DNA from 2 places in the Streptomyces sp. NPDC048269 genome. Region 2 is predicted to be linked to the other one. Evidence: riboswitches for the same ligand, from Rfam matches in the RefSeq annotation. Region 2 holds a riboswitch; the other holds the start of a gene.
The links. Region 2 has a riboswitch for S-adenosylmethionine ahead of thrC (threonine synthase). Riboswitches for the same ligand answer to the same signal wherever they lie in the genome.

Region 1 (5,310 bases), on a different contig from region 2:
AGCACCACATCCTGGACCGCCCGCGCAACGTCCCGACCCGTACGGCTTTCGGTGTCGCCTGGATCGCGGAGTACATCGTGCTCCTGATCGGCGGTGGAAACGACATGTTCGCGCAGTACTTCCACCTCTCGATCAACTCGATCACCTGGTTCGTCCGGATCGGCTTCTTCGTCGTCCCGGTCCTCGCCTTCATCGTCACCAAGCGGATCTGCCTCGGCCTCCAGCGCCGGGACCGGGACAAGGTGCTGCACGGTCGCGAGACCGGCATCATCAAGCGCCTGCCGCACGGTGAGTTCGTCGAGGTCCACGAGCCGCTCTCGCAGGACAAGCTGCACACGCTCACCTCGTACGTCACGTACGAGCCGGTCGAGATCGGCCCGACGGTCGACGAGAACGGTGTCGAGCGCAAGGTGAAGCTCGGCGAGAAGCTGCGCGCGAAGCTCAGCAAGGGCTTCTACGCCGAGGGCAACCAGATTCCGAAGCCCACGGTGGAGGAGTACAAGGAGATCCAGAGCGGCCACGGCCACCACTGATCCCGCTTGATCGCATGAGGGACTGATTTCGGTCAGTCCTGGTGTCGCCACGGCGAGAGCCCCGTCCAGTGTCTGGGACGGGGCTCTTTGCCGTCTCCGTGGCTGGATAGGCTGAAGCCCTTCCCATTCGACGATGGAACCCCAGACGAGCAGCAGGAGCGGACCATGAACGTTGTGACCCCGGCAGGCGGCGACAGCGTGGCGGCCCGTGGCTGGCCGGGCGTTCTCGAGGCCCTGCTGACCGGCCAGGACCTGAGTGCCGATGACACCGCCTGGGCCATGGACAAGATCATGCGCGGGGAGGCCACCGACGCCCAGATCGCCGGCTTCACGGTCGCGCTGCGGGCCAAGGGGGAGACGGTCGCGGAGATCAACGGCCTCGTACGGTCCATGTACGAGCACGCCAACCTGATCGAGGTCTCGGGCCGGACCGTGGACATCGTCGGCACCGGCGGCGACGGGGCCAAGACGGTGAACATCTCGACCATGTCGGCGATCGTGGTCGCCGGTACCGGCGCCAAGGTCGTCAAGCACGGCAACCGGGCCGCGTCCTCCGCGAGCGGGGCCTCGGACGTCCTGGAGAAGCTCGGCGTCAACCTCGACCTCACGCCCGCGCGGGTCGTCGAGGTCGCCGAGGAGGCCGGCATCACCTTCTGCTTCGCGGTCAAGTTCCACCCGGCGCTGCGGCACGTGGCGGGGGCGCGCAAGGAACTGGGCATCAGGACCACCTTCAACGTCCTCGGCCCGCTGACCAACCCGGCGAAGGTACGGTCCCAGGCGACGGGCGTGGCCGACGCCAGGATGGCCCCGATCGTGGCGGGCGTGCTCGCCGAGCGGGGCTCCTCCGCGCTGGTCTTCCGGGGCGACGACGGCATGGACGAGCTGACCACGACCGCGACCTCGCGGGTGTGGTGGGTCCGGGACGGCAAGGTCTCGGAGCAGGCCTTCGACCCGAGGGACGTCGGCATCGCCCTGGTCGACGTGTCGGAGCTGCGCGGCGCGGACGCCTCGTACAACGCCGACGTCGCCCGCCGCCTCCTCTCCGGCGAGACGGGCCCGGTCCGCGACGCGGTGCTGCTGAACTCGGCGGCGGCCCTGGTCGCGCTGGACCCGGGCACGGGGACCCTGGAGGAGCAGCTCGCCGCGGGCATCACCCGCGCGGCGGAGTCGATCGACTCGGGCGCGGCCCGGGCCGCGCTGGAGCGGTGGGTGACGGCCAGCAACGCGTAACGCGCCTGATTCCGATTGATCGTTTCCGGCCAAGACCCCGGTCCGCCATTCGGACCGGGGTCTTGCGCACGGGGGATCATGTGGCAGGATGCTGGACAGGTCACGAGTGACAGCGTTTAGGCCCCGGCTTGCTGTCCGGCAACCCTCCTTCCGTGGCGGGGTGCCCCGGGTGATGACCAGGCCGTAGGCAGAAAGGTCTACGGCAAGCGCGGATCCCTCGACACCAGGGGTCCTGGTCTCTCGAGGAGCGTTTTCCGTGAGCAAGCGAATGCGATAGGGCGACTCCGCCCCTTCTTCAACCCTCGGATCAGGGTCACTTCCGTGTACCCGTCTTCGGTCCGAGGACTTCCCGTACCCCGGCCGGCCGCCGAGCCGTACCCGCGTCGCGTACGGGCACACCGAAGCCATTCACCCCTGCCTGCCGGGAGATTCCGCCGTGTCCGCATCCCTGAACGCCGCCGCCGCCACCGCTGCAACCGCAACCGCAACCGCCACCGCCACCGCCGTCGACCCCGCCTGTGCCGAGCCGCTGCCGGTCCTCGGCCGGGACGTCACCGTCCCGCTCGTCACCGGTGGCGAGGTCACCTACGCGGCCCTCGACTACGCGGCCAGCGCGCCTGCGCTCCAGCGGGTCTGGGACGACGTGGCCGCGTACGCCCCGTACTACGGCAGCGTGCACCGCGGCGCCGGCTACCTCTCGCAGCTCTCCACCGACCTCTTCGAGCAGAGCCGCGTCACGGTCGCGGAGTTCCTCGACTGCCGCCCCTCCGACCAGGTGATCTTCACCCGGTCCACCACCGACTCCCTGAACCTGCTCGCCGCCGTGCTTCCGGCCGACTGCCAGGTCTTCGTCTTCGAGACCGAGCACCATGCCTCGCTGCTGCCCTGGACGAACGCGCGCGTCACCTACCTCAACGCCGCCCGCACCCCGGACGCGGCCGTCGCCACCCTGGAGCGGGCACTGGCCGACCGCGACCCGTACGGCCCGGCCCTGGTCTGCGTCACCGGCGCCTCCAACGTCACCGGCGAGCTGTGGCCGGTGAAGGAGCTCGCGGCGGCCGCGCACGCCCACGGCGCGCGGATCGTCCTGGACGCCGCCCAGCTCGCGCCGCACCACCCGGTCTCCGTGCAGGACCTGGACGTGGACTGGGTCGCCTTCTCCGGGCACAAGCTCTACGCCCCCTTCGGCTCGGGCGTCCTCGCCGGCCGGGCGGACTGGCTGCAGGAGGCCGAGCCGTACCTCGCGGGCGGCGGCGCCTCCCGGAAGGTGGCCCGGCGCGAGGACGGCGGAGTGGACGTCGAGTGGCACACCACCGCCGCCCGCCACGAGGCCGGCTCCCCGAACGTCATCGGCGTCTACTCCATCGCCTCCGCCTGCAAGGCCCTGACCGAGGCCGGCTTCGACGGCCTCGTGGCCCGGGAGCGCCACCTCATCGCCAAGGTCCGCGAGGGCCTGGCCGATGTCCCGGCGGTCCGCGTCCTGTCCCTCTTCGGGGACGACGCGCCGCGCGTCGGCGTCATCTCCTTCGTGGTGGACGGCTGGAACAGCTCCCACTTCGCGGCGGCGCTCTCCGCCGAGTACGGGATCGGCGTGCGCGACGGCCTCTTCTGCGCCCACCCGCTGGTCCGCACCCTGCTGGGCAGCGAGCCCCAGGCCCAGGGTGAATGCGGAGCCCCGGAAGCCGCCCCGGGCGAGCGCTCCCTCAACGCCATCCGCGTCAGCTTCGGCGCGGGAACCCCCGACGAGCACGTCGAACGGTTCGTCCGCGCCGTGAAGGAGCTCGTCGCGGACGGCGCGAAGTGGCAGTACCGCACGGAGGAAGGCCGCTGCGTCCCCGCCGTCTGAGGGTTGCTGTTCGCCTCAAACGCCGACGGGCTGGGGTGGTGCCCCCGGGCGGGACCGGAGCGGGGCTGGGGGGAGCGGGGGCGCGCAGGGGCGTCCCCGCAGGACGAGCGCGCAACCGAAGCTGAACGCCGTGACAAGGCTTGGTGCGCGAGCCGAGGAGACGTCCCGGAGGGACCCCGCGGACCGGGCCGAAGGTCAAGACCCCGCCCGGGGGGGCGAACCCCGCCCCGCCGGCGCTTGAGGCGCACCGGAGCCAGGGCCGCGCAGCGGAGGGGGCAGGGGCGAAGCCCGGGTCGTACCCGCAGGCCACGCCGGAGGTGCTACGCGTCGAGGCCGATCGCGAAGGCGGCCTCGAGGTCGTGCTGGGAGTACGTGCGGAACGCCACGTGGGTGTCCGTGGCCTCGACGCCCGGGATCTTGCTGATGCGGCCCGGGATGATGTCCGCCAGGTTCTCGTGGCGGGCCACGCGGACGAGCGCGATCAGGTCGTACGTCCCCGTGACGGAGTAGACCTCGCTGACGCTGTCCAGCGCGGCGATGGACTCGGCGATCTCGGGGATGCGGTCCACGCTGGTCTTGATGAGCACGATCGCGGTGATCACGGCTGGCTGTCTCCCTCGGTGGCCGTCGCTGGTCGCCTCACTCTAGTCGTACGCCGGTAGCGCGCCCACGCGTACAGGAAGCCGACCGAGAAGCCCACCAGATGGGCCAGATAGGCGACCCCCGGCCCGCTGCCCGCCCGGTGCGCCGCCACCCCCTGGAGCGCGAACCAGAACAGCAGCACGATCCACGCCGGGAACCGCAGCGGCAGGAAGAACAGGAAGGGGAACAGGCTCGTCACCCTGGCCCGCGGCAGCAGGTACAGGAAGGCACCCAGCACCGCCGAGATGGCCCCCGACGCCCCGACCAGCGTCTGCGAGGACCCCGCGTTGGCCGCCGCGTACGCCGCCAGGGCCACGTACCCCGTACAGACGTAGAAGAGGAGGAACGCCGGGCGGCCCATCCGCTCCTCCGTCATCGCGCCGAAGACGTGGAGGAAGAGCATGTTCCCCAGCAGGTGCAGCCAACTGCCGTGCACGAACAGTGCGGTCAGCGGGGTCAGCCAGGCCCGCGGGGTGCCCGTGAAGAACTCGTCCGGGACCACGCCCCAGCGCCGGAAGTAGTCCGTCCCGGCGGCCAGCAGCCCGTCGCCCGTCCCGTAGACCGGGTTCAGCCCCGAGGCCGGGCTCAGTACGAACACCACCGCGCAGCCCGCGATCAGCGCATGGGTGACCACCGGTCCCCGGGCGGCCTCGCGAACGGCCTGCCACCTTACGATCATGTGACAGAGCATGACGCAACCAGGCCCACCTGAAGCGGTGGCAGGCCGTAGGGTTACGAGCTGCGGTCTGCCCGAACGGCGCAGACGGCTCAGCAGACGGCTTTAATTGAATCAGCTACAACACCTACGAAGGAGTGAGCGGCCTGATGACGGTTCCCCTGCCGACCGACACCACCCGGTGGCGCTGCACCCTGTGCGGCAACCTCACGCGTTTCGACGTCACCCGCTCGTCGAAGGTCGTCGAGTACGTCCACCTGGACCTCGCCGGGGAGCCGAAGGTCGAGGAGCGCGAGGTGGTCAATGAGACCATCGAGTCGGTCCGCTGCCGCTGGTGCAACGCGGTGGACCAGATCGAGCTCGTGGACAGGCCGGGCGCGGAC
Region 2 (5,310 bases):
TGCGTCGGTGCTGTCTGCAACAGGTCAATCCGACGAGAAATCTGGTCACCCAGAAACATTGAAATAGAGTGAAAATTTGGCATAGTCCAGGGCAACTCGGGCCCGACATATCTCGCCAAAGCCCCATACCGCGCTTGCACATTGACCCGATGTCGACCCTCACGCGGCCCGTTCATATGCGGCGGGCAAGTCCAGCGGAGGGGACTTCCCCAACTCTACCGCGCCCAATCAAGCAGAATTGCCCCCTCCGCTTTTAGCGGAGGGGGCAATTACGTTTATCGCGCGTCAGCAGCCGCCGGCCACGGCGGGAATGATCGAGACACCGGCGCCGTCCGGCGTCGCCGCCTCCAGCCCTCCCTCGAAGCGCACGTCGTCGTCGTTGACGTAGACGTTCACGAAGCGGCGCAGCTTGCCCTGGTCGTCCAGGACACGGGCAGCGATGCCCGGGTGGCTCTTCTCCAGCGACTCGATGACCTCGGCCAGGGTCGCGCCCTCGGCGGGGACCTCGGCCTGACCGCCGGTGTAGGTGCGCAGGATGGTGGGGATGCGGACGTTGACGCTCATGGCGCTACTGCCTTTCCGGTGTGCAGGGGGAGGGAAGGGGGTGTCCGGCGGATCAGGGCCCGGCCCTGATCCGCCGGACAGACCTCCTAGGCCAGGCCGGCGGCGCGGAACGCGTCCAGGCTCGGGCGGATGGTGGCGGTCTGGCCGCTGTCCGCGGCCACCGCCTCCAGGGTCTTGAGGCCGTCACCGGTGTTCAGGACGACGGTGGTCAGCGCCGGGTCGAGCTGCCCGTTCTCGATGAGCTTCTTCGTGACGCCGACGGTCACGCCGCCCGCGGTCTCGGCGAAGATGCCCTCGGTCTGCGCGAGGATCTTGATGGCCTCGACGACCTGCTCGTCGTTGACGTCCTCCACGAAGCCACCGGTGCGCCGCGCGATGTCCAGGACGTACGGGCCGTCCGCCGGGTTGCCGATGGCGAGGGACTTGGCGATGGTGTTCGGCTTCTGCGGGCGGACCACGTCGTGGCCGGCCTTGAAGGCGGTGGACACCGGGGAGCAGCCCTCGGCCTGGGCGCCGAAGATCTTGTACGGCTTGTCCTCGACGAGGCCGAGCTTGATCAGCTCCTGCAGACCCTTGTCGATCTTCGTGAGCTGCGAGCCGGACGCGATCGGGATGACGATCTGGTCGGGCAGCTGCCAGCCGAGCTGCTCGCAGATCTCGTACGCCAGGGTCTTGGAGCCCTCGCCGTAGTACGGGCGCAGGTTGACGTTGACGAAGCCCCAGCCCTCGCCCAGCGGGTCGCCGATGAGCTCGGAGCAGAAGCGGTTCACGTCGTCGTAGTTGCCCTCGATGCCGACCAGGTCGCCACCGTAGACACCGGCCATGACGACCTTGCCCTGCTCCAGGTCGTGAGGGATGAACACGCAGGAGCGGAAACCGGCCCGGGCGGCCGCGGCGCCGACGGCGCCGGCCAGGTTGCCGGTGGAGGAGCAGGACAGGGTGGTGAAGCCGAAGGCGCGGGCGGCCTCGACGGCGATCGCGACGACGCGGTCCTTGAAGGAGTGCGTCGGGTTGCCGGAGTCGTCCTTGACGTAGAGCTTGCCGGTGACGCCGAGTTCCTTGGCCAGGTTCTGCGCGTCCACGAGCTTGGTGAAGCCCGGGTTCAGGCTCGGCTTGGACGCCACGTCCGAGGGGACGGGCAGCAGCGGCGCGTACCGCCAGATGTTGTTCGGGCCGGCCTCGATCGCGGCGCGCAGGGCCTCGGGGTCGCCGGTCGGGAGGTCGTAGGCGACTTCCAGAGGTCCGAAGCACTCGACGCACGCGAAGATGGGTCCGAGCTCGAAGCGGGTAGCGCACTCGCGACAGGAAAGGCCGGTGGCAGGTCCGAGGTCGACGGTTCCGGCAGAGGTGGCAACAGTCTGTGCAGCCATGATGGCGAGGCCCTTTCTCCTCATCTTCCCCATGGCGCACTTCGCCATGAGACGGAATTGGCACCTTCCCTAGCCGGGGACCTCGCGGGGGTGCGTGAAAACGCATCGCGAGAACCGACTGGAGGGTTGCCGGGGCTTCAACGGGCCGTGTCCCTCTGCCCCTCTGGATGAGCGGTATGGCACCGGGCCGCGCGCTCTACGGCGCGTCCGGGCGTTTGTGCGCGAGGACCCCCGGCATGCGGTGGTCCTCTGCGTTGTTCAAGACTGTAACCGAAGGGGCGGATGGTTGAGACAGCCGTCCGAACCGCGAGATGGATCACAAATCGGTCCAAACGAGTGACGATGCAGGGAGTGCCGAAGGTGCTGGAAGAGGTGGAGCGCTGGCTGGCAGACCGCTCCTGGTCCGCCGCCGACCGACCGCTCGACCAGCTGCTGGACCGGAAACGGGCGGCTGGGACCACGGTCAGCGTGGTGCTGCCCGCGCTCGACGAGGAGGCGACGGTCGGCGCGATCGTCGAGGTGATCCGCCGCGAGCTGATCGAGGGACTGCCGTGCCCCCTCGTGGACGAACTGGTGGTGATCGACTCGGGCTCCAGCGACCGGACGGCGGAGGTGGCGGCGAAGGCCGGCGCCCGCGTCGTGCACCGCGACGAGATCCTGCCGCGGATCCCGGCGGTGCCCGGCAAGGGCGAGGTGTTGTGGCGCTCCCTGCTGGCCACCGGCGGGGACATCGTCTGCTTCGTCGACGCCGACCTCCGGGACTTCTCGGCCGACTTCGTCTCCGGGATCGTGGGTCCGCTGCTGACCGAACCGGACGTGCAGTTCGTCAAGGCGATGTACGACCGCCCGCTGGGCGACGCCCCCGGCCAGGGCGGCCGGGTCACGGAGCTGGTGGCGCGCCCGCTGCTCAACCTGCACTGGCCGCAGCTGGCCGGCTTCGTCCAGCCGCTGGGCGGCGAGTACGCCGTGCGCCGCTCCCTGCTGGAGCGGCTGCCGTTCCCCGTCGGGTACGGCGTCGAGCTGGGTCTGCTGGTGGACGCCCTGCACACGGTCGGACTGGACGCGCTGGCCCAGGTGGACGTGGGCGTACGGGTCCACCGCCACCAGGACGGGCAGGCCCTGGGCCGGATGGCCGCGGCGATATACCGGACCGCGCAGCTGCGGCTCTCGCGCGGGCATCTCGTACGGCCGGAGCTGACGCAGTTCGAGCGGGGGCCGGACGGGTTCGTGCCGCGGACGTACGCGGTGGACACGGAGGAGCGGCCGCCGATGCTGGGCGTCAAGGAGTACGCGTTGCGCAGCGTGGCGTGAGGGATCGTACGGTTTGAGCGGGCGCGGGCCGGGCTAGGTTGGCCGCATGGCTTCTCAGGTACTCGTTGCAGCGAACCGCGGCCCGCTCTCGTACGCCCTCTCCGCCGACGGCACCCTCAGTACCCGGCGCGGCGGGGGCGGTCTCGTCTCCGGACTCTCCGCGGCCCTGGCGGAGCAGCCGGACGCGGTGTGGATCTGCGCGGCCCTGTCGGAGGCGGACCGGGAGGCGGTCCGGCGGGGCGTGACGGAACCCGGCGTCCGGATGCTGGACATCGATCCCACGGTGTACGACGACGCGTACAACGGCATCGCGAACTCGGTGCTGTGGTTCACCCACCACCACCTGTACGACATCCCGCGCACGCCGGTCTTCGACGCGGAGTTCCGCCGGCAGTGGGGGTCGTACGTCGCCTACAACCAGGCCTTCGCGGCGGCGCTTGCGGAGGAGGCGGCGGAGGGTGCCTGCGTCCTGGTGCAGGACTACCACCTGGCGCTGGTGCCGGGGCAGTTGCGGGAGCTGCGGCCGGACCTGCGGATCGGGCACTTCACGCACACGCCGTGGGCCGCGCGGCAGTTCATGGACATGCTCCCGGACGACGTCCGCCGGGAGTTGGTGTGGGGGATGCTGGGGGCGGACCGGCTGGGCTTCCACACCTACAGCTGGGCGCTCGCCTTCATCACCAGCGCGCAGTTCGAGGACGAGAGCGGCGTGGCGCGGACCCACCTGCCGAGCGGGGAGGACCCGCTGCGCGGGGTGAAGCACATCAAGCCCGGCGGCGAGGCCCGGTTCACGCACGTGACCAAGTACCCGCTCGGGGTCGACGCGGACGAGCTGCGGGCGCTGGCGCACCGGCCGGAGGTGGACGACAAGCTGGCGGCGCTGCGGGCGGAGGTCGGTGACCTGAAGACGATCGTCCGGGTGGACCGGACGGAGCTGTCGAAGAACATCCTGCGCGGGCTCCTCGCCTACCGGGAGTTGCTGACCACGCACCCCGAATGGCGCGGCCGGGTGGTGCACCTGGCGTCCGCGTACCCGTCGCGGCAGGACCTGGCGGTCTACCGGGCGTACACGGAGTCGGTGCGTGAGCTGGCGGCCGAGATCAACGCGGAGTTCGGCACGGCGGACTGGCAGCCGGTGCACGTGTCGGTGCAGGACGACTTCGCGCGCTCGCTCGCGGCGTACCGGATGGCGGACGTGGCGCTGGTGAACCCGGTGCGGGACGGGATGAACCTGGTGGCGAAGGAGATCCCGGTGGTCTCGGAGGCGGGGTGCGCGCTGGTGCTGTCGACCGGGGCGGGGGCGTACGAGGAACTCCGGCAGGACGCGCTCACGGTGAACCCGTACGACGTGTCGGAGACGGCCGAGGCCCTGCACGCGGCGCTGTCCATGCCGGACGCCGAGCGTGCGGACCGTACGAAGCGCCTGGCCGCGGCTGCCACCGCCCTCCCGCCGGCCCAGTGGTTCACCACCCAATTGTCCGACCTCCAGGCCTGACCGCGGCCCGCCCCTGGGGCTCCGCCCCGGGCGCCTCAAACGCCGACGGGGCTCAAGGACCGGGGCTCCGCCCCGTACGCCGCTCCTCAAACGCCGGAGGGGCTGGATTTGGCACATGCCGTGCGCCCGGCACACCCCAGCCCCGCCGGGCACAACCCAGCCTCGCCGGCGTTTGAGGCGCGGGGTCTGCGGCGGAGTCCCAGCGGCGGCGGGGCGGGTCAGGAGCGCAGGGCCTCGGCCAGGTCGGACAGGAAGGCGGCTACCGCGCCCGGGCCCGGGAGGACCAGGTCGGCGCGGGAGGCCAGCTCCGGAACCTCCGCGGACCCACTGCACACCAGCAGCCCCGGCAGACCGTCGGCCCGCCGCTTCTCGACCGCCGAGTACGCGGCGAGGTCGCCCAGGTCGTCACCCGCGTACAGCACCGGCCCCGCGTCCGTCTCCGCCAGGAACTCCGTCAGGGCGACGCCCTTGTCCGTGCCCGGCGGCCTGAGTTCCAGCACGGCCCGGCCCGGTTCGACCATCAGCCCGTGCCGCGCGGCCAGCTCGGCCAGGGGCTCGCGGAGCGCCGCG

Region 1: another riboswitch for S-adenosylmethionine. It lies ahead of AB0D48_RS03880 (aminotransferase class V-fold PLP-dependent enzyme); the one in region 2 lies ahead of thrC (threonine synthase).

The regions. Positions count from the first base shown of each region.
Region 1 covers NZ_JBEZLW010000002.1:375,944-381,253, reverse strand. The annotation lists gene AB0D48_RS03890 (cytochrome bc complex cytochrome b subunit) at 1-533, shown strand, start outside; gene trpD (anthranilate phosphoribosyltransferase) at 699-1,763, shown strand; SAM riboswitch class IV at 1,862-1,978, shown strand; gene AB0D48_RS03880 (aminotransferase class V-fold PLP-dependent enzyme) at 2,293-3,609, shown strand; gene AB0D48_RS03875 (Lrp/AsnC ligand binding domain-containing protein) at 3,930-4,211, opposite strand; gene AB0D48_RS03870 (rhomboid family intramembrane serine protease) at 4,208-4,942, opposite strand; gene AB0D48_RS03865 (hypothetical protein) at 5,077-5,310, shown strand, end outside.
Region 2 covers NZ_JBEZLW010000011.1:118,594-123,903, forward strand. The annotation lists gene AB0D48_RS15410 (MoaD/ThiS family protein) at 286-564, opposite strand; gene thrC (threonine synthase) at 651-1,934, opposite strand; SAM riboswitch class I at 1,952-2,108, opposite strand; gene AB0D48_RS15420 (glucosyl-3-phosphoglycerate synthase) at 2,295-3,245, shown strand; gene AB0D48_RS15425 (trehalose-6-phosphate synthase) at 3,292-4,740, shown strand; gene otsB (trehalose-phosphatase) at 4,959-5,310, opposite strand, start outside.